DNA from 3 places in the Psychrobacter pocilloporae genome. Region 1 is predicted to be linked to each of the others. Evidence: predicted binding sites of a transcription regulator. Region 1 holds the regulator's gene; each other region holds the start of a gene.
The links. The regulator PhoB, encoded in region 1, activates phosphate uptake and scavenging genes when phosphate is short. The targets are predictions, from matches to a motif close to TGTCATNAANCTGTCATAA.
Positions count from the first base shown of each region.

Region 2: the regulator PhoB is predicted to act here: its motif matches at 4,424-4,442, upstream of CUR83_RS03225 (DNA translocase FtsK).
Region 3: the regulator PhoB is predicted to act here: its motif matches at 2,212-2,230, upstream of pstS (phosphate ABC transporter substrate-binding protein PstS).

Region 1 covers NZ_PGFT01000001.1:2,850,658-2,856,691, reverse strand. The annotation lists gene fadA (acetyl-CoA C-acyltransferase FadA) at 1-98, shown strand, start outside; gene CUR83_RS12205 (isochorismatase family protein) at 383-958, shown strand; gene CUR83_RS12200 (HD domain-containing protein) at 1,089-1,718, shown strand; gene asd (archaetidylserine decarboxylase) at 1,810-2,643, opposite strand; gene dtd (D-aminoacyl-tRNA deacylase) at 2,773-3,225, shown strand; gene phoB (phosphate regulon transcriptional regulator PhoB) at 3,338-4,042, shown strand; gene phoR (phosphate regulon sensor histidine kinase PhoR) at 4,135-5,250, shown strand; gene CUR83_RS12175 (M23 family metallopeptidase) at 5,318-5,908, opposite strand.
Region 2 covers NZ_PGFT01000001.1:733,814-739,847, reverse strand. The annotation lists gene CUR83_RS03230 (amidase) at 1-809, opposite strand, end outside; gene CUR83_RS03225 (DNA translocase FtsK) at 1,043-4,372, opposite strand; gene trxB (thioredoxin-disulfide reductase) at 5,198-6,034, shown strand, end outside.
Region 3 covers NZ_PGFT01000001.1:294,243-300,276, forward strand. The annotation lists gene thiC (phosphomethylpyrimidine synthase ThiC) at 1-1,608, opposite strand, end outside; TPP riboswitch at 1,855-2,010, opposite strand; gene pstS (phosphate ABC transporter substrate-binding protein PstS) at 2,303-3,475, shown strand; gene pstC (phosphate ABC transporter permease subunit PstC) at 3,693-4,646, shown strand; gene pstA (phosphate ABC transporter permease PstA) at 4,800-5,612, shown strand; gene pstB (phosphate ABC transporter ATP-binding protein PstB) at 5,690-6,034, shown strand, end outside.

The DNA.
Region 1 (6,034 bases):
TGCTCAATGCAATGGAGCAGTCAGATACCGAGCTTGGCCTTGCAACCATGTGTATCGGTCTGGGTCAAGGTATCGCGACTATTATCGAGCGTGTTTAATTTTAAAATCGGCAACCAGTTTGTAACATTTGTTGATTAAAAATATTCTAATAATGACCCCTAGCCGTGATGGCTGGGGGTTTTTTGTGAATATAATAAGCGAGTTAATGCTTGGCGTAGTAAAGAGCACACAGGTACGTATGAAAATTATCTCCATTGACGCATTCAAGAAACTGTGACTAAATAAGGGTGAGCTGAGCTAAGATGTTATTGATGACAACTCTAATAATGACCATTCTAAAATAGCTTTTTATAATAAATATCAGCCGTACAAGGAGTGTACTATGTCTACCATGATTACTGATCGTACTTACCGAATTGCTCGCGAAAACACCCAAGCGATGATTATCGATGTACAAGAACGCCTCACGCCGTACATTTATGATCACGAAAATATCGTCAAAAAAACAGTGACCATAATCAAAGGACTGCAAGCGCTTGGTATTCCCATCATGCTCAACGAGCAGTATAAAAAAGGATTGGGCGATAGCTTGCCAGAGCTTCGTGATGTGCTAGAGGGCGACAATGCAAAGAGCTTTGAAAAAGTCACCTTTAGTGCCTGCGATAACAATGACACATGGCATCATTTAGCGCAGCAAAACCGTAGTACCGTATTGCTTATCGGAGTTGAGGCACACGTCTGTGTGCTACAGACCGCGCTTGATTTGCTAGACAATGGTATGCAACCGGTCATTATTGGCGATGCCGTTGGTTCGCGTTTTCCATACGACAAAAAACAAGCCATTCGCCGTATTCGCCGTGCAGGTGGGATAATCTCGACAGTAGAAACCATTTTGTTTGAGTTGTGCCGTAGCAGTGAAGACCCTGCTTTCAAAACCATTCTGAATTTGATTAAGTAGATGGTTATATAATAGGGTGCTCAGTCATTTGACCCAATGACTTATAAGAGATAGCGCTTGATAACATCAGCGCTATTTTGTTGTTAGCCACACCGTAATGTGTAAAATTATCAAAAAATCAGAGAGAAATATGTCTTCAAACACACTGACGTCATTGACCGATCAAAAATCCGTTGTAACTATCGATATAGAGGACGTCACTCATTTCTTACTAGAGCTAGATGCGCTCAAACGCGTGAATCGCCGTAGTTACGTGACTGAGACTGATCGCAGAGAAAACTCTGCCGAACATTCTTGGCACTTAGCAATGGCATGCTGGTCGATCGCTGAGTTGTTTGAGCTGGATGTCAATCATGAACAATTGCTAAAGATGGCACTGGTACATGATTTGGGCGAGATTGATGCGGGCGATACGTTTTTGTACGCCGACTCGCGTCATGATGCACATGTTGAGGAGCGAGCGGGTATCGCCAGATTGCAAGGCGAACGCGGCAATGGGATTGGCAATTTGAGTGAGATTTGGGAGGCGCAAGAGACAGGCAGTAGTAAAGAGACTGCGCTACTTAAAGTGGTCGATCGCTTACTGCCATTTTTGCTCAACTTAAATACTGAAGGCAAAACGTGGCGTGAGCTTGGAGTGACACGTAGTCAAGTGGCAGGTGCACATGCGTTTATTCAAGACAGCTTTGCTCCTATTCATAAATGGCTATCACACAATATTGACTATGCGACCCAGCAAGGATGGTTGATCGACGCGTAAATCTATAAAAACGCTAGGTATAAAAAAGCCCAGTTGAGCATTGTGATATACGCTTCACTGGGCTTTTATTTTTTATTATATTAGAAATAAATTACGGTTTCGTGACACCCAGTAATTGACCCATTTTTACAAAACTATTGGCTTTCATGGTCTCTTGCCAGTCGGCTTTTGCTGCTTTTGGCAACACTACGATAGCCGTTGATCCTAAATAAAAACGACCAAGCTCTTCGCCTGCCGCAAACTGCATATCGTGATCCGCTTCTTGTATATCATCCGTGCGGGTAATTTTGCCAGTGGCGACGGTTTCGATACCAGCGACAATCATAGCGCCTACCATGACAACGGCCGCTTTGCCATACTTGGTATCAAATATGCAGACCAAACGCTCATTACGCGCAAACAAGTCCGGCACATTAGCTGCCGTGGTATTGTTGACCGAAAACAGCGTACCAGGGACATAGCGAGTCTTGGTCAGCGTACCGGCAAATGGCATATGAACACGGTGGTAATTGCTAGGGGCTAGATAGATTGTCGCAAAACTACCATCGGCAAAATAACGGCCATCTTCGCTATCAGCCAGCAATTGGCCAACGTCATAGTGACGCCCTTTGGCTTGTAGCATTTTATGATCTTTAATTTGCCCAAGCTGAGAGATGATACCGTCAGCAGGACTAACGATGCCGTTTGCGGTGGTATCGATGGTGCGAGCATCTTCTTTTAGTTCACGGGTAAAAAAGTCATTAAAACTCTCGTAAGCATTAAGGCTCTGGCGCTCATACTCATCTAGGCTGATATTATAAGCTTTGGCAAAACCACGGATAAAGGTGCGTTTGACATAAGGATGACGACTGGCGGCCAAACGTCCAGCGACTTTACTGAGCTTTTGCTGCGGTACCAGCTGTTGTAAGGTGGTAAATACATTCATAATAAGGCTACCAAAATAGGATGTGATGTCATTATTGCATAGGCAAGTTAATGGCCATATTTTATCATGGACAGCGTATTATTGTCTGACCATAAACTGTAAGCCATTTATAAATAAAGAAGGTCGTAAATGAAAGCACTGATACAACGAGTGAGCCGTGCCAGCGTCACTATCGATGAGCATTGTGTTGGCAAAATTGATCATGGGATATTGGCCTATATTGGGTTGGGTCATGATGACGATTTCGCCGCCGCCAAGCGAATGATTGACAAAATATTGACCTATCGCATTTTTGAAAATGATGACGATCCTGCCAAATTTGGTAAACTGGATAAAAACGTCCAGCAAGTCGGCGGCGGATTGTTATTAGTGTCACAATTTACGCTGATGGCAAAAACGGATAAAGGTCGCCGCCCTGACTTTGATGGCGCGATGGCACCTGATGCGGCCCAAGTGCTGTTCGAGCAACTCATCGACTATGCCAAAACCCAGTATCCGAATGTAGCCACTGGTCAGTTTGGCGCTGATATGCAAGTTGAAAGCATCAATGATGGACCACTTAATTTTCTATTGGAGATCTGACATCAGAGTGTCATCAGGCTGTCATAATTAATCCGTTTAATAGATAGAGACTGGTGAGTATTTATCGCCTTTTTATATGCCAGATTTTGTCCGCTAACACCGAGAATGTCCTATGTATAATGAGAAAATTTTGATTGTTGAAGATGAACCTGCGATTCGTGAAATGGTTGTGATGACGCTAGAAATGGCTGGGTTTGATAGCCTACAAGCGGCTGACGTATCAGAAGCGCATCAGCAAGTGGTCGATCATAGACCGTCATTAATATTATTAGATTGGATGTTGCCCGGAGACAAGAGCGGTGTTGATTTTTGTCGTATGCTCAAAAGCGATGAGATGCTCTCTGAGATACCCGTCATTATGCTAACGGCCAAAAGCGAAGAAGACAGCAAGGTTCACGGCCTAGATGCAGGTGCAGATGATTACATGACCAAGCCTTTTTCGACGCGCGAGCTGATTTCCAGAATCAAAGCCGTCTTGCGCCGTAGTAGCGCGATGAGTAGCGACAAGCCTATCGAAATTGGTCAGCTGAGTCTCGATACCAAAAGCCAGCGCGTGACAGCCGCAGGAAAAGTCATCGAGGTCGGCCCGACAGAATATCGTCTACTGGCATTTTTTATGAGTCACCCAGAGCGCGCTTACACAAGAACGCAGCTGCTCGATCAGGTTTGGGGCGGTAACGTTTATATCGAAGATCGAACCATTGATGTACATATCAAGCGTCTACGTAAACTACTGCGTCCTTATGATTGTGATACATTGATACAAACGGTGCGCGGTACAGGCTATCGGTTCTCTAGTCTTATTGAGCCAAGCTAATCTTATATAAGTTGATTTTTGATAACTTGATCTTGTATGAACAATGCCACCATAACAATAAATAAAATAGCGGATAGTGGTAAGGATAAGAAATGAACAAGATAGCGCCAGCAAAAAAGAAAAAAGACCATAACTATAATAATGACCAGCAAGATGCGCCAGCACAAATCGCTAGCCAAAATGCGGCGGAGCAATTAGAGAAAATCAGAAGTGCGCTGCGAGCATTGCGAGATGCGGTCATCTTACTGAATGAAGATGATGGGTTAGAGTGGTGGAATCAGGCGGCGCAGGATCTCTTGTCACTGCAGCCAGCTGACAAAGGCCAAAGTGTGTTTGACTTTATCATTGTGCCCGAGTTTCGCCAGTACTATCAAAACACCACCCTGCCCAATGATGGTATTCATATAGAATCGTGGCGCGATCCCAGTCGTTATCTAAAGTGTGAGCTCACGCCTTTTGGTGACGAGAAGCTATTGTTTATTTATGATGTGACCCGCGTACAGCATTTAGAGCAAATGCGCCAAGACTTTGTGGCGAATGTCTCTCATGAGCTACGCACGCCGCTGACAGTAATGATGGGCTATTTGGAGAACTTCTCTCACCAACCAGACATGCCGCCACAGTGGCGTCGCGGTTTTGAGCTGATGACCCAGCAAACAGCCCGTATGAATCGAATCGTAAATGACTTATTACTGCTCTCCAAGATTGAAATCGAAGAGACGCATGAGTTTAATGATGTCGATATGACCAAACTCCTCACCAATATCTATGATGATGCACAGGCATATAACCAAGCGTACAAGCACACCATTCATTTGCACATAGATACCTATGACGGGTTATATGGGTCGGAGGTGTACTTGATCAGCGCCTTGTCCAACTTAGTCATTAATGCGATTAAATATACGCCAAAAGGCGGTAATATTACCATCAGTTGGACGCAGACATCGGATGGGTGCCGATTTGCCGTTGAGGACGATGGACTTGGTATCGCACCAGAGCATATTGCGCGTTTGACGGAGCGCTTTTATCGTATTGATAAAGGGCGTAGTCGTGCCACAGGCGGTACAGGATTAGGGCTGGCTATCGTGAAGCACGTTTTGCATCAGCACGAGGCGCAGTTGCAGATTGACTCAATAGAGGGAGAGGGGTCGACATTTAGTGTGGTATTTCCAGCCGCGTATGTGAGATCGGCTGCGACAAATTAGTACAGGCCTTGCCCATATTGTTTAGACTCGTCATGCGGATTTATTTAGCATGCCTAATTTAGTATACCTAGTCTTTTTGCAACAGCGGGTAAGGGTTGACGGCACTGCCATTGATATAAATACCGTAATGTACATGTGGCGGTGTCCCTTTTGCGTTACCGCTGTCACCCACATAACCGATAATATCGCCTTGATTGACCCAATCATTGGGCGCAATATCGGCATAGTCTTCTAGATGCGCGTAATAATGACCAGCACCGCCAGGCCCTACCACGACGACCACGCGCCCACCCAAGTTATTCTCACCAACCTTACTCACAATTCCCTGCGTGGTTGACTGTATCGGCGTGCCACGTTCTGCAAAGATATCGATGCCTTCATGTGAGCGCCCTTGACTGCGTGCCGCACCCCACGTATCGGTCAGACGCTTGTCTGGTAGCGGATTTGGCAAGCTGTTCTCTGTTGGCAGTTCTTGTTGTAATAGGCTCATCTGCTGCCATTTGGCGACCACAAACGATTGGGTCTGCTCGCTAATGCTGGGTAGCAGCTTATCAAAGACAAATAAAAACCCTAGCAATACAACCGCCTTAATCAGTACGCCGAGTACACGACTGACAAAAGAAGGCTTCGGTGGTTGGTTTTTTCCATCTGCTAGCATTGATGTCTCTTATCTGTTTGGTATTGTCTGAATCCCTATTATAAAAGCCCTATCTGCTAAGGTATGTATCGCATTGTTATCTATGGCTTTTATCCCCATAAATACAGGTGTGGTTAAATACAAGCA
Region 2 (6,034 bases), 2.1 Mb from region 1:
ACTACGGTATTGGCAATCAGTGGCTGCTGCTGTAACGCGATTTTCAATGGCCTTGGCGCGCGCATCGCCGCCTGCAAAAACGTGCCGTCTGGCGGCGCAATGACATAAGGCGCGCCAATCTCTGCACCACTGGTGGCATCGAGCATCGCGGCACTATCACGTACCGAGCGCGTAATCACATGATCAGCAACTGCCCCATCCCAACCTTCACCAAGATTAGGGCCAAGTGGATTGCGGCCACGGCTTGGTTTTAAGCCAAACGCACCGCACCAGGCAGATGGAAACCGTATCGAACCGCCACCATCACCGCCGCCTGCCATCGGTACGATACCGCTCGCCACTGCCGCGGCACTACCACCTGACGAGCCACCAGAGCTATAGCCTTTTTTAAACGGGTTGTGAGTGGCGCCATGGGCTTTTGGCTCAGTGGTGATAATCAAGCCAAACTCTGGCGTATTGGTTTTGCCAAAGGTATTGACGCCTGTCGCTTTCATGCGTTTGACGATTTCGCTGTCTTTTTCTGAGAGGATATTGACGCTGCGGCTGCCCATCGTAATAGGCTCACCTGCGAAGCTAAATGATAAATCTTTTAGCAAATACGGCACGCCAGTAAATACGCCAGAAGGCAGTCCTGCTTGCGCCGCGTTGTAAGCGCGCTCATCGAAACGGTGAATAATGGCATTTAGCTTGGGATTGAGCTTATTGGCCTGATAAACGGCGGCGTCTAATAGCTCCTTTGCACTGACCTCACCTGAGTTAACCAGTGCCGCTAAGGCGAGTGCATCGTACTGGGTATATTCTCTAAACATAACCAACCTTCCTTGGAGAGTAATTGTAGTAAGATTTTTTAAATATCTATTTCATCAGTAACTGTCAGTTTATTATAAAAAACCACGACCTATGGTTGATAAACAAACTCACTGGTCATTTGAAAGTTTTGGTAGCTTATTCGCTTATGAGTGAATTAATCTTGAATCTCTTTCACAAAAAAAACGAGCCATTGTCGTGACTCGTTTTTTCATTATTCATTCAATACTAAGCACTACATTAACAGTTCGCGCTTACCACTTTTGCCCATCGAGCTGACCAGTCCAGCGTCTTCCATTGAGTCGACAATGCGCGCTGCACGGTTATATCCGATACTGAACTTACGCTGGATACTAGAAGCTGAGACCTTACGCGTTTCCATAATAAAGGCGACAGCATCATTATATAGGTCATCATCTTCACCAGAGGCATTAGCCGTGCTACCACCGCCCGGACTAGATAGCTCAAAATTTCCTGCCATGTTGTCAATATAATCGGGCGCACCGCGCTCACGCCATGCGTCACAGACACGGTTGACCTCTTCATCACTGACATAAGCACCATGCACACGATCTGGTTCAATCTGACCTGGCCCCAAGAACAACATATCACCGTTACCGAGCATGTCCTCAGCACCGCCACTATCCAGAATCGTACGCGAATCGACTTTTGAGTTGACACGTAGTGCTGCCCGTACTGGGATATTGGCTTTAATCAAACCCGTGATGACATCGACTGATGGGCGCTGAGTAGCTAGCATTAAGTGAATACCAGCCGCACGTGATTTTTGTGCCAAGCGCGTGATGAGCTCTTCGGCTTGTTTACCCACCTGCATAATCATATCGGCAAACTCATCCGCAACAATGACAATCATGGGCAGAGTTTTGAGCTTTGGCGCTTGGCTGATACTTACGCTGTCGTTTGGTCGCCATAACGGATCGAGCATTGGATTGCCTGATTTCTCTGCCGCGATGACTTTTTTATTAAACTCGTTGAGCTTACGAACCTTGAGCAAGCTCATCAACTGATAGCGACGCTCCATTTCGGCCACGCACCATGACAAGCTGCTAGCGGCCTCGGTCATGTCAGTAACAACTGGGGTAAGCAGATGCGGAATGTCATTATAGTTGGCAAGCTCCAGCTGCTTTGGATCAATCAAGATGAGTCGCAATTGATTGGGCGTGTACTTGAGTAACATCGATAATAGCATTGAGTTGACCAATACCGATTTACCAGAGCCTGTGGTACCAGCAACCAGCATATGCGGGGCACGCGCCAGATCAGTAATAATGGGGTTACCGCCAATGTCTTTACCCATCGCCATGCTGATTTGTGCTTTAGGGTCTTTGAACATCTCGGTACTAAGTAGCTCGATTAAGCGCACCATTTCACGTTTTTTATTGGGCACTTCGATACCAATATACGGCTTACCAGGGATGACTTCGACCACACGCAAAGAGGCCATCGATAATGAGCGCGCCAAGTCACGTGAGATACCAGTGACTTTGCTGGCTTTGACACCAGCCGCCAGCTCCACTTCAAAACGAGTCACCACAGGCCCTGGGATAGCGTTGACGACGTTGGCTTTTACATTGAACTCTTGGAGCTTGATCTCAAGCAGCTCAGATAATTGTTCAAGCTCAGCGATGGTATAGCTAGGCTTACGGTCAGGATCTGGCTTGTCCAATATAGACACTTCTGGAATAGGGGTTAGGCTACTGCGATAGGCAGCCGTCTGCATCGAGCGTGATTTTTGACTGAACGCCGCATCGTCACTGATATGCGGCATAACGGGTGAAGCCGTGTCTTCACTGTCATCTTCTGGCATCATATCTGTGATATGGTTGCTACTATCACCTTCTGGTACCGCAAAGCTGACAGAAGGTTTAGCTGGGGCTACAGGCTGCGTATTTGAGGCCGAACTGACCGCTTCAATAGTTGGCGCCGCTTTTGGATTGGCAGGCGGCGTATTGGTCGGTGTCATATCCGAAATTTCTGATACTGATGCGGCCACTTCTACTGATGGCTGAGCCACTGTGACCTCAGGTACAGGCGATGACTCATTACGTTGTAATAGTTCGGACTGTGCAGCAGAGAGCCCATAAGAGTCGTCACTTAGAATGCTATTAGTGGCGTCTGACGTAGGCCTTGATAGCTCTTCTTGCGGAATTTGATTAGTGACATTAGTTTCCTCAGCAGTAGCAACTGACGATTTTGCAACAGGTTCTGATATATTGCCATGCTCCGCCAACCATGCTTCTGCCAACTTATCGACATTCTCCGTTATATCATCTGGGTGAGAGTCTTCCGGCTCAGTAATAACCTGATTGACAGCTTGAGCATTCGTTGATTCATCCATTGAGGATTGAGTAGCTAGCTCTTGATTAGATAAATCTGATTGAGTTTCTGTTTCTACCATCGGTGCTGCCACAGAGGTTTGTACTGCTTCTTCTAATGGCACGTCAGTGACGACTTCACTCTGTGCATAGTTAGGCACAGTAGAATTATCTATGCTGTTAGTGCTATAAGCCATCTGTTCACGCGCGAGCAGATCATCAACCGTATTTGCATCATTCCATGCAAAGCTTGGCTCGACTTTGCGAGCAGGCGCTACGATAGGGTTTGGTATCGTTGATGTGTTGGTGTCACTGACTGTACTGCCAACCGTAGCATTAGCAGTCGCTGCGACCGCGTATGGTGACTCACTTTTTTCATCGCTAGACGTTGCTGCTGCTTTTGCTGTCGCCATAGATGCTTTCACACTATCAGCCAATCCTGACGTCGACAAAAAATCTGATAATACATTGCTGAATCTGCCACTATTATCTACTGCTTGAACACTATTCGCATCGTCAGCTGATTGCAACTCAAGTGGCAGCTGCTCGTACTCGGCTGTTTGATTGGGATTTCCCTCTTTGATATTGTCACGGTCTTGCGACACCTCACTTTGCTCATCCAACTCGGCAGCATCTTCTTTATTTTTTAACCCTGAGCCAAGCCAAGATAATGCTGTAATCTTCTGATATATAGCGAGCCAATGGATGTTAAAGGCAAAGGTCGCGGTAATCACAACGAACACCGCCAAGAAAACCACACTGCCCCACTGCGATAGCAACTGTGCCAAACGTTCCTGCAACTCAAGACCGATGATACCACCAGCCACGCCTTCAAGTCCCGTTGATGCAGGATTGGCTACTTGCTGAATTAAGGCAACCAGTTGTGCAAATAATGCACTGGCGCTCAACAGCAAAAACACATAAGCGACCAGCCGCATGAGCCAAAACGTCGGCTTATTGTCCCACCAAATAAGGATAGACTCATAAACCACAAACGCTAAAAACCACCATGCACCATAGCCAAAAAAGCTATAGAGCAAGTCGGACAACCAAGCGCCCGTCTGGCCACCCATGTTGTTAATAGTCGTCATATCACTACTGATGTGCGACCAGCTAGGATCATTGCCTGTGTAAGTCATTAAAATAACAAACAAATAAACAGCCAGTATTAACCCAAGGAGGGTAAATATTCCCTTTTTTAAATACTCAATAAGCGGTGCTGATATCACGTAAAATCTGCCTTGTTGTTAATACTAAATGGTCGCCAGTGCATGACTAAGTCTAATCATGCTGGCATAAAGTGCTGACATATAAAGGTACCTAGCAAAGTGTTTGGTTGAGATTCACCTCTCAAAAGGCCTGAGCATAGCAGTCATCGCTTAAGCTCTATCACACTTGGCATAACTTCTTATAATAACAAATACATAGGTACAGTGGCGACACTCTTATAAAGAAAGCGTGCAAGAAAGTAAATCAATGTACGATTTAAGCAAAAAATCTGCGAATAATCCAAAAGTTACTAGGGCGTGTTGAACATTTGACCATGGCACTGACAGCGACTATTTTTTAGGCGATTCGATGTTAAAAATAATAAGTTTAGTCACTCTAAGCGCTTATTTTTAACGATGAAGCGGCAAAAAAGAGTCCTGTCCCCTGCTTTTATCGTTGGGGCTGATGCTAAAATTGCCCCATACTGCGTTACAAATCTCGCTAAGGCATCTGCATTATCGTCGCTTTGTGCCTTGTCTGGAACCATTTTAGCGATCAGCAGTGCCTATTTGCGAATGTTCAACACGCCCTAACATAATACTGCTAACAATTTTGTATAGACCCTATAAAATACCAGCTGTTTCTAGCACGAGTATTTCAAGGTTATCATGCTTTGATTCTAATGATAGCTGTGTTTGTTTTAGCAAACTTGCACTTTTTGCTATCTACCCTTATGTTATTATCACACAGCAATTAGAAAAACCATATTAGTAGCAACGCTTGACGTTTTTTTATTAGATTTATAACTCATATTTTTCATGCGTATATTTAGAAAGGAACCACTTATGGCAACTGACACTACTGCTCCACGTCACGAAAAGCTCATCATTTTAGGCTCAGGTCCTGCCGGTTATTCGGCTGCGGTCTATGCGGCACGCGCCAACCTTAAACCTGTTATGGTAACGGGTATGGAAGTAGGTGGTCAATTAACCACCACTACTGAGGTTGATAACTGGCCAGGCGATGCGCATGATTTGACCGGTCCTGCATTGATGGAGCGTATGAAAGCACATGCTGAGCGTTTCGGTACAGAATTGGTTTATGATCATATCAATGATGTTAACTTGAATGTACGACCTTTTGAGCTGTCAGGTAACAACGGTACCTATACTTGTGATGCCCTGATTATCTCAACAGGTGCCTCTGCTCAGTATTTAGGTCTAGAATCAGAAACCAAATTTAAAGGGCTTGGCGTATCCGCTTGTGCCACTTGTGACGGTTTCTTTTATAAAGATCAAAAAGTCGCTGTGATTGGCGGTGGTAATACAGCCGTTGAAGAAGCCTTATACCTCTCTAACATTGCTTCTGAAGTGACTTTAGTGCATCGCCGTGATAGCCTGCGCTCTGAAAAAATCCTACAAGACAAGCTGTTTGAAAAAGCCAAAAACGGTAATGTTAAAATTGAATGGAATCATCAAGTCAAAGAAGTTGTCGGTGATGACATGGGCGTCAATGGTGTCGTTATCGAATCAATGATTGATGGCAGCACCAAACAACTGGATGCAATGGGTATGTTTGTCGCCATCGGTCATAAGCCTAATACCGACCTATTCAAAGGTCAATTGGATATGAAAGATGGCTATCTGGTCGTCAATAGTGGCTTGAATGGTAATGCCACGCAG
Region 3 (6,034 bases), 2.6 Mb from region 1:
GTGCTCTTTTGGTGTGACATAGCATAGCATCGCGGTACCAAACCAGCCAATCATCGCCGCACCAATCGCACTGGTGATATGGTCATAACCTGGGGCGATGTCAGTCGTTAATGGGCCCAAGGTATAGAAAGGCGCGTCCGCACACAGCTCAAGCTGCAAGTCCATGTTTTCTTTGATACGGTTCATCGCCACGTGTCCAGGGCCTTCAATCATCACCTGTACGTCGTGCTCCCATGCCACTTTGGTCAATTCTCCAAGGGTGCGTAGCTCACCGAACTGCGCTTCATCATTGGCATCTTGCAAGCAGCCGGGGCGTAGGCCATCACCTAGACTGAACGCCACATCGTATTGCTTCATAATCTCGCAGATATCTTCAAAATGCGTGTATAAAAAGCTCTCTTTGTGATGCGCCAGACACCACTGCGCCATGATAGAGCCACCGCGTGAGACGATACCTGTCAAACGCTTTGCGGTGAGCGGTACATAGCGGAGCAGGACGCCTGCGTGAATGGTAAAGTAATCCACACCTTGCTCGGCTTGCTCGATCAAGGTATCACGGAATATCTCCCACGTCAGATCTTCAGCGACGCCATCGACTTTTTCTAAGGCTTGATAAATCGGTACGGTACCAATCGGCACAGGCGAGTTACGGATTAGCCATTCGCGGGTTTCGTGAATGTGATTGCCCGTCGATAAATCCATGATGGTATCCGCGCCCCAACGCGTGGCCCACGTCATTTTGGAGACTTCTTCATCGATCGATGAGCCGAGCGCTGAGTTGCCGATATTGGCATTGATTTTTACCAAAAAGTTACGCCCGATAATCATTGGCTCAGATTCAGGGTGGTTGATGTTGTTGGGGATAATTGCGCGTCCAGCGGCTACTTCATCACGGACAAACTCAGGGGTGATAATTTTGGGCATATTGGCACCGAAGCTCTCACCCTCATGTTGACGCATGTCAGTCAGTTCATGCTGCTTTTGCGTCTCACGTATCGCAATATATTCCATCTCAGGGGTAATGATGCCGCGACGCGCGTAGTAAATCTGCGTGACGTTTTTCCCTGCTTTGGCACGGCGCGGTTTGTCAATATGAGCAAACCTGAGGTTGGCAGTACTGATGTCACGAGCACGCGCTTGCCCGTACGAGCTAGATAGACCGCTTAGTTGCTCGGTATCACCGCGCTCAGCGATCCAGTTTTCACGCAGTTTGGGTAGACCGCGGGTCAGATCAATCTCGACATTGGGGTCAGTGTACACACCTGAAGTATCGTACACATAAAAAGGCGGATTGTGCTCGCCATCCTTATCACCCGTACCGCCAACTGGCGTATCCGTTAAGCTGATTTCACGCATCGGTACTTGAATATCAGGCCGTGAGCCTTCGATATAGACTTTGCGCGAGGCGGGTAGGATACGGTGTAAGTCGCGCGCGTCTTCTTCAAAGCGTGCATCACTGGCGGCGCGGTGGGCAGGCGTTTTTAGTGCGTCGGCTTTTTTATCGGCTTTGGTGTCTGATACGAGAGGTATGTTATCGGCTGGGTTGTGCGTTTGAACTTGTGATGCCGCTGAGGCACTGTCAAAAGAGCTGCTGTTTGAAATAGTCATATGCTGTCCTAGCGTGTTGGTTTTTGAATAAAAGCAACACCGCCAGTAGCTGCGGGGCAAACACTCGTCATTCAGACAAATTTATATTATCAACACCTAACAGCGAGCAAAGAAGTTGTCGCGGTTAATGGTCATCAAATAGTGGACGCCCCTTTCTATCTTCTCTCGTTATCTACGTATGCGGCGTGCATCGTTAGACAATAGCGATGATAAAAAAGTATTTCTACGCGTCCGTTGTCATCAATAACAACGTGCTTAAGACTTCCCTGCGTCGGTACTAACCGCATCAGGTTCGGCGGGTGATCTCTCAGCGAATGTAGATAGGTGGCTACTTTTATCAATGTTCAACTATAAACGTTTAATAAAGTAGGCCAATGCTACACCGCACCCCGAGTCTGTCAGTGTTGTAAATCCCTTTCATACTAACAAAATTCTGCGTTAACGGCTAATGGAATTTGGATGAAAATATCAGGCGCTTATTTTGCTATTTAGCATGGATACAAAGAACAGGAGCTATTGATAGTAATTAAAATTCTTTGATATTACTGATACTTAGAGGCGATTGCTAAATATTGTGTAAAGCGAATGCAGGATTTGAGAGGTTGTCATTAAACTGTCATAAAGATTTGGCAAGATAACGCTCATATCACAAACAATGCCTTTTTATATCGTTGTTAAACTTCAGGAGTCCTACATGCGTTATTCGTTATTAGCAGTGGCCGTTAGTTGTACATTAATGCTTACGGCGTGTAATAAGTCAACAGAGACGGCAGAACCAGCTGCTGATACGACCAGTAGCGCCGCTACCACGGCTGAAACCACCACTCAGACTCAGGCAACGCCTTCTGCTGACACGGGTTTCAAATCTGCTGAAAACATCGCCATGAATATCACAGGTGCAGGCGCATCATTCCCGCAGCCGATCTATGCCAAATGGTCTTCTGACTATAACGCTGCCACAGGTGGCCAAGTCAACTATCAATCTATTGGCTCATCTGGTGGTATCAAACAAATCCAATCAAAAACCGTCGATTTTGGTGCTTCTGATGCGCCATTAACACCTGAAGAGCTTGAAGAGTCTGGTCTTATCCAGTTCCCAACCGTGATTGGTGGCGTTGTGCCAATCGTTAACATCGATGGCGTTGAGCCAGGTCAGTTAAAGCTAGATGGTGAAACCTTAGCCAATATCTATCTGGGTAAAATCAATAACTGGAATGATCCTGCGATCAAAGCCATGAACCCAGATTTGACTTTGCCAGATGCCGCCATCACCACAGTATTCCGCTCAGACGGTTCAGGTACGACGTTTAACTTTACCGATTATCTCGCCAAGGTATCACCAGATTGGAAAGACAGCGTTGGTGTTGATAAAACGGTCAAGTGGCCAACCTCTGCGACTGGTGCAGGTGGTAAAGGTAATGAGGGCGTCTCAAGCTACGTTAACCGCATGAAAAACTCTATCGGCTATGTGGAGTATGCCTACGCCAAGCAAAACAACATGTCACATGCCGCGCTTAAAAATGCCGCGGGCAATATCGTGCAGCCATCTGCTGAAACCTTTGCCGCCGCTGGCGACATCGATTGGTCACAACAAGAAGGCTTTTATAAAGTCATCACCAACTCTGAGACGGATCAAGCATGGCCAATCGCTGCTGCTACTTTCATCTTAGTACACAAGCAACCAGAGAATCCTCAGCAAGTCGCTGGCGTGTTGAACTTCTTTGATTGGGCGTATACCCAAGGTGATGATGATGCCATGGCGCTAGACTATGTCCCATTCTCTGATACAGCAGTGGCTCTATTCAAAGAGAAATGGAATGAGGTCAAAGGTAGCGATGGACAGCCAGTTTATAAGCCAGCGCAATAAACGATCTGTACAAGCTGCTTAATGACTTTTTGATTTCCTCTTAAGCCACTATTCTCCGGTAGTGGTTTGAGAGGTTTTATCACAGCAAATTTGACCAAAACACTAATCGCTATGTTTCACGATAACCATTAGTACGGATACAAGTTGCGTTTGCTGTCATAAAACGAAATGAACACCCTAGTTTTTTTGAATTCACCCATTCAATGCTGAGACACTTATGACAGACTTAAGGTCCCAACTGGCTAAACAAAAACGTTACGACGCTTTATTTGTCAACTCTACCAAAGCGTTTGCCATACTCGTCCTCCTATCGTTAGGAGGCATTTTGGTGTCTCTGATTGTTGGGGCGTGGCCGAGTATCCAAGAGTTTGGTTTGGGGTTTTATAGCAGTAATAATTGGGATACGGTTGCCAATGAGTACGGGGCACTCGCGCCTATTTATGGCACCTTGGTGACGTCATTTATTGCGATTGTTATCGCTGTACCAGTCAGTTTTGGTATTGCGATATTTTTGACCGAAATGTGTCCAAAGTTCCTCAAAAAACCGCTTGGTATTGCCATTGAGCTGTTGGCAGGTATTCCTTCTATCATTTATGGGATGTGGGGCTTGTTTGTCTTTGCGCCTTTCTTTGGTGAGCACATTCAGCCATGGTTTATTGAGCATGTGGGCCCGCTACCTATCATCGGCAAGCTATTTACAGGCGCACCCATGGGACTAGGGATGTTTACCGCGTCCTTGGTACTTGCCATCATGATTATCCCTTTTATCGCCGCCACCATGCGTGATGTTTTCTCTGTGGTGCCAGATCTACTCAAAGAGTCGGCCTACGGTATGGGTGCGACGACGTGGGAAGTGATGTTCAAGATTATCTTGCCTTATACCAAAGCGGGTGTCGTTGGCGGCGTGATTTTGGGACTGGGTCGTGCGCTCGGTGAGACCATGGCAGTGACTTTCTTGATCGGTAATGCGTTCAATATCAGCCCAAGTCTATTTACTTCTGGTGTGACCATCACCTCAGCATTGGCCAATGAGTTTGCCGAAGCGTCAAGTGAGCTGCATCTAGCGTCTTTACTGCATCTGGGCTTAATCTTGTTTATCATCACCTTCATCGTGCTGTCGCTGGCCAAACTGATGCTCATGCGCATGGATCACAAAGCAGGTAACCGATAAGCCTAAGCATGGTTATTGGATCTCGATTGATATTGATAAAAGATATGGGAAATAAATAGTATGGCTGCTAACAATGCGATGAATGCGCCCATGACCACCAAACCAAGCAGCGTGGGGCGTTACAACAAAAGTCTGTACAACAAACGTCGCTGGATGAATAAGCTGGGTTTGGGGTTTGCCATGACAGCCATGGTGTTTGGCTTATTTTGGTTATCATGGATCTTGGTGACGCTGTTTATTGAAGGCTTCCAAGGTATGGTGCAGCTGCCAATTTTTACCGCTGACACGCCGCCGCCGATGAGCCCAGGTGGTTTGCGCAATGCGATCGTGGGTTCTGCCATGCTGGCGTTTTCAGGATTGTTCATCGGTGCACCCATCGGGCTTATGACTGGCATTTATTTGTCTGAGTTTTCTAGAGGCAGTATGCTTGGCCAAGTGACGCGTTTCTTGAACGATATTTTATTATCGGCACCATCCATTGTCATTGGTCTGTTTATATATGCTTTAATGGTCAAGGGTCAAAATTTCTCTGGTTGGGCAGGCGCATTAGCATTGGCATTGATTGTCATTCCAGTCGTCGTACGTACCACAGAGAATATGCTGAATCTGGTGCCCAATAGCTTGCGCGAAGCGGCTTATGCACTTGGCACACCCAAGTGGAAAATGGTGACGCAAGTGACTATCAAAGCTGCCAAAGCGGGACTGACGACAGGGGTACTTTTGGCTTTTGCTCGTATCACTGGTGAGACGGCGCCATTGCTATTTACCGCCCTCAATAATCAGTATTTCAGTACCGATATGGGTCAGCCAATTGCCAACTTACCCAATACCATCTATCAGTTTGCGATGAGTCCTTATGATAACTGGCACACACTGGCATGGGCAGCCGCGCTACTGATCACAGCGTCGGTCTTGGTATTGAATATTTTGGCAAGATTTATTGGCAATCGCGGTCAGGTCAAATAAAGACAGATATCGCTGCAAAAATACCAAGTATTTACTTATATTTATACGAAATACACTAAGCTAGGTTGGATAATATTATGAATGATGTCGTAAGCAAAGCCCGCACAGAAACAACGGCTGATCGCTTTAACAGTACAACAGACAGCTTGTTAAATAGGACCACGTCTCATAGTGCGCAATCGCAGCAACCCAATACTGCTGACTTCACCAAGCAAAGTATTCATGATATGCCCAAAAACATGCCCAAAGCAAAAATGGAAGTCCGCGATCTTAACTTCTACTACGATGATTTTCAGGCATTAAAAAACATCAATATCGATATCGCAGAAAAGAAAGTAACGGCGTTCATTGGTCCATCAGGTTGCGGCAAATCGACGCTGCTACGTACCTTTAACCGCATGTATGATCTGTATCCAGGAATG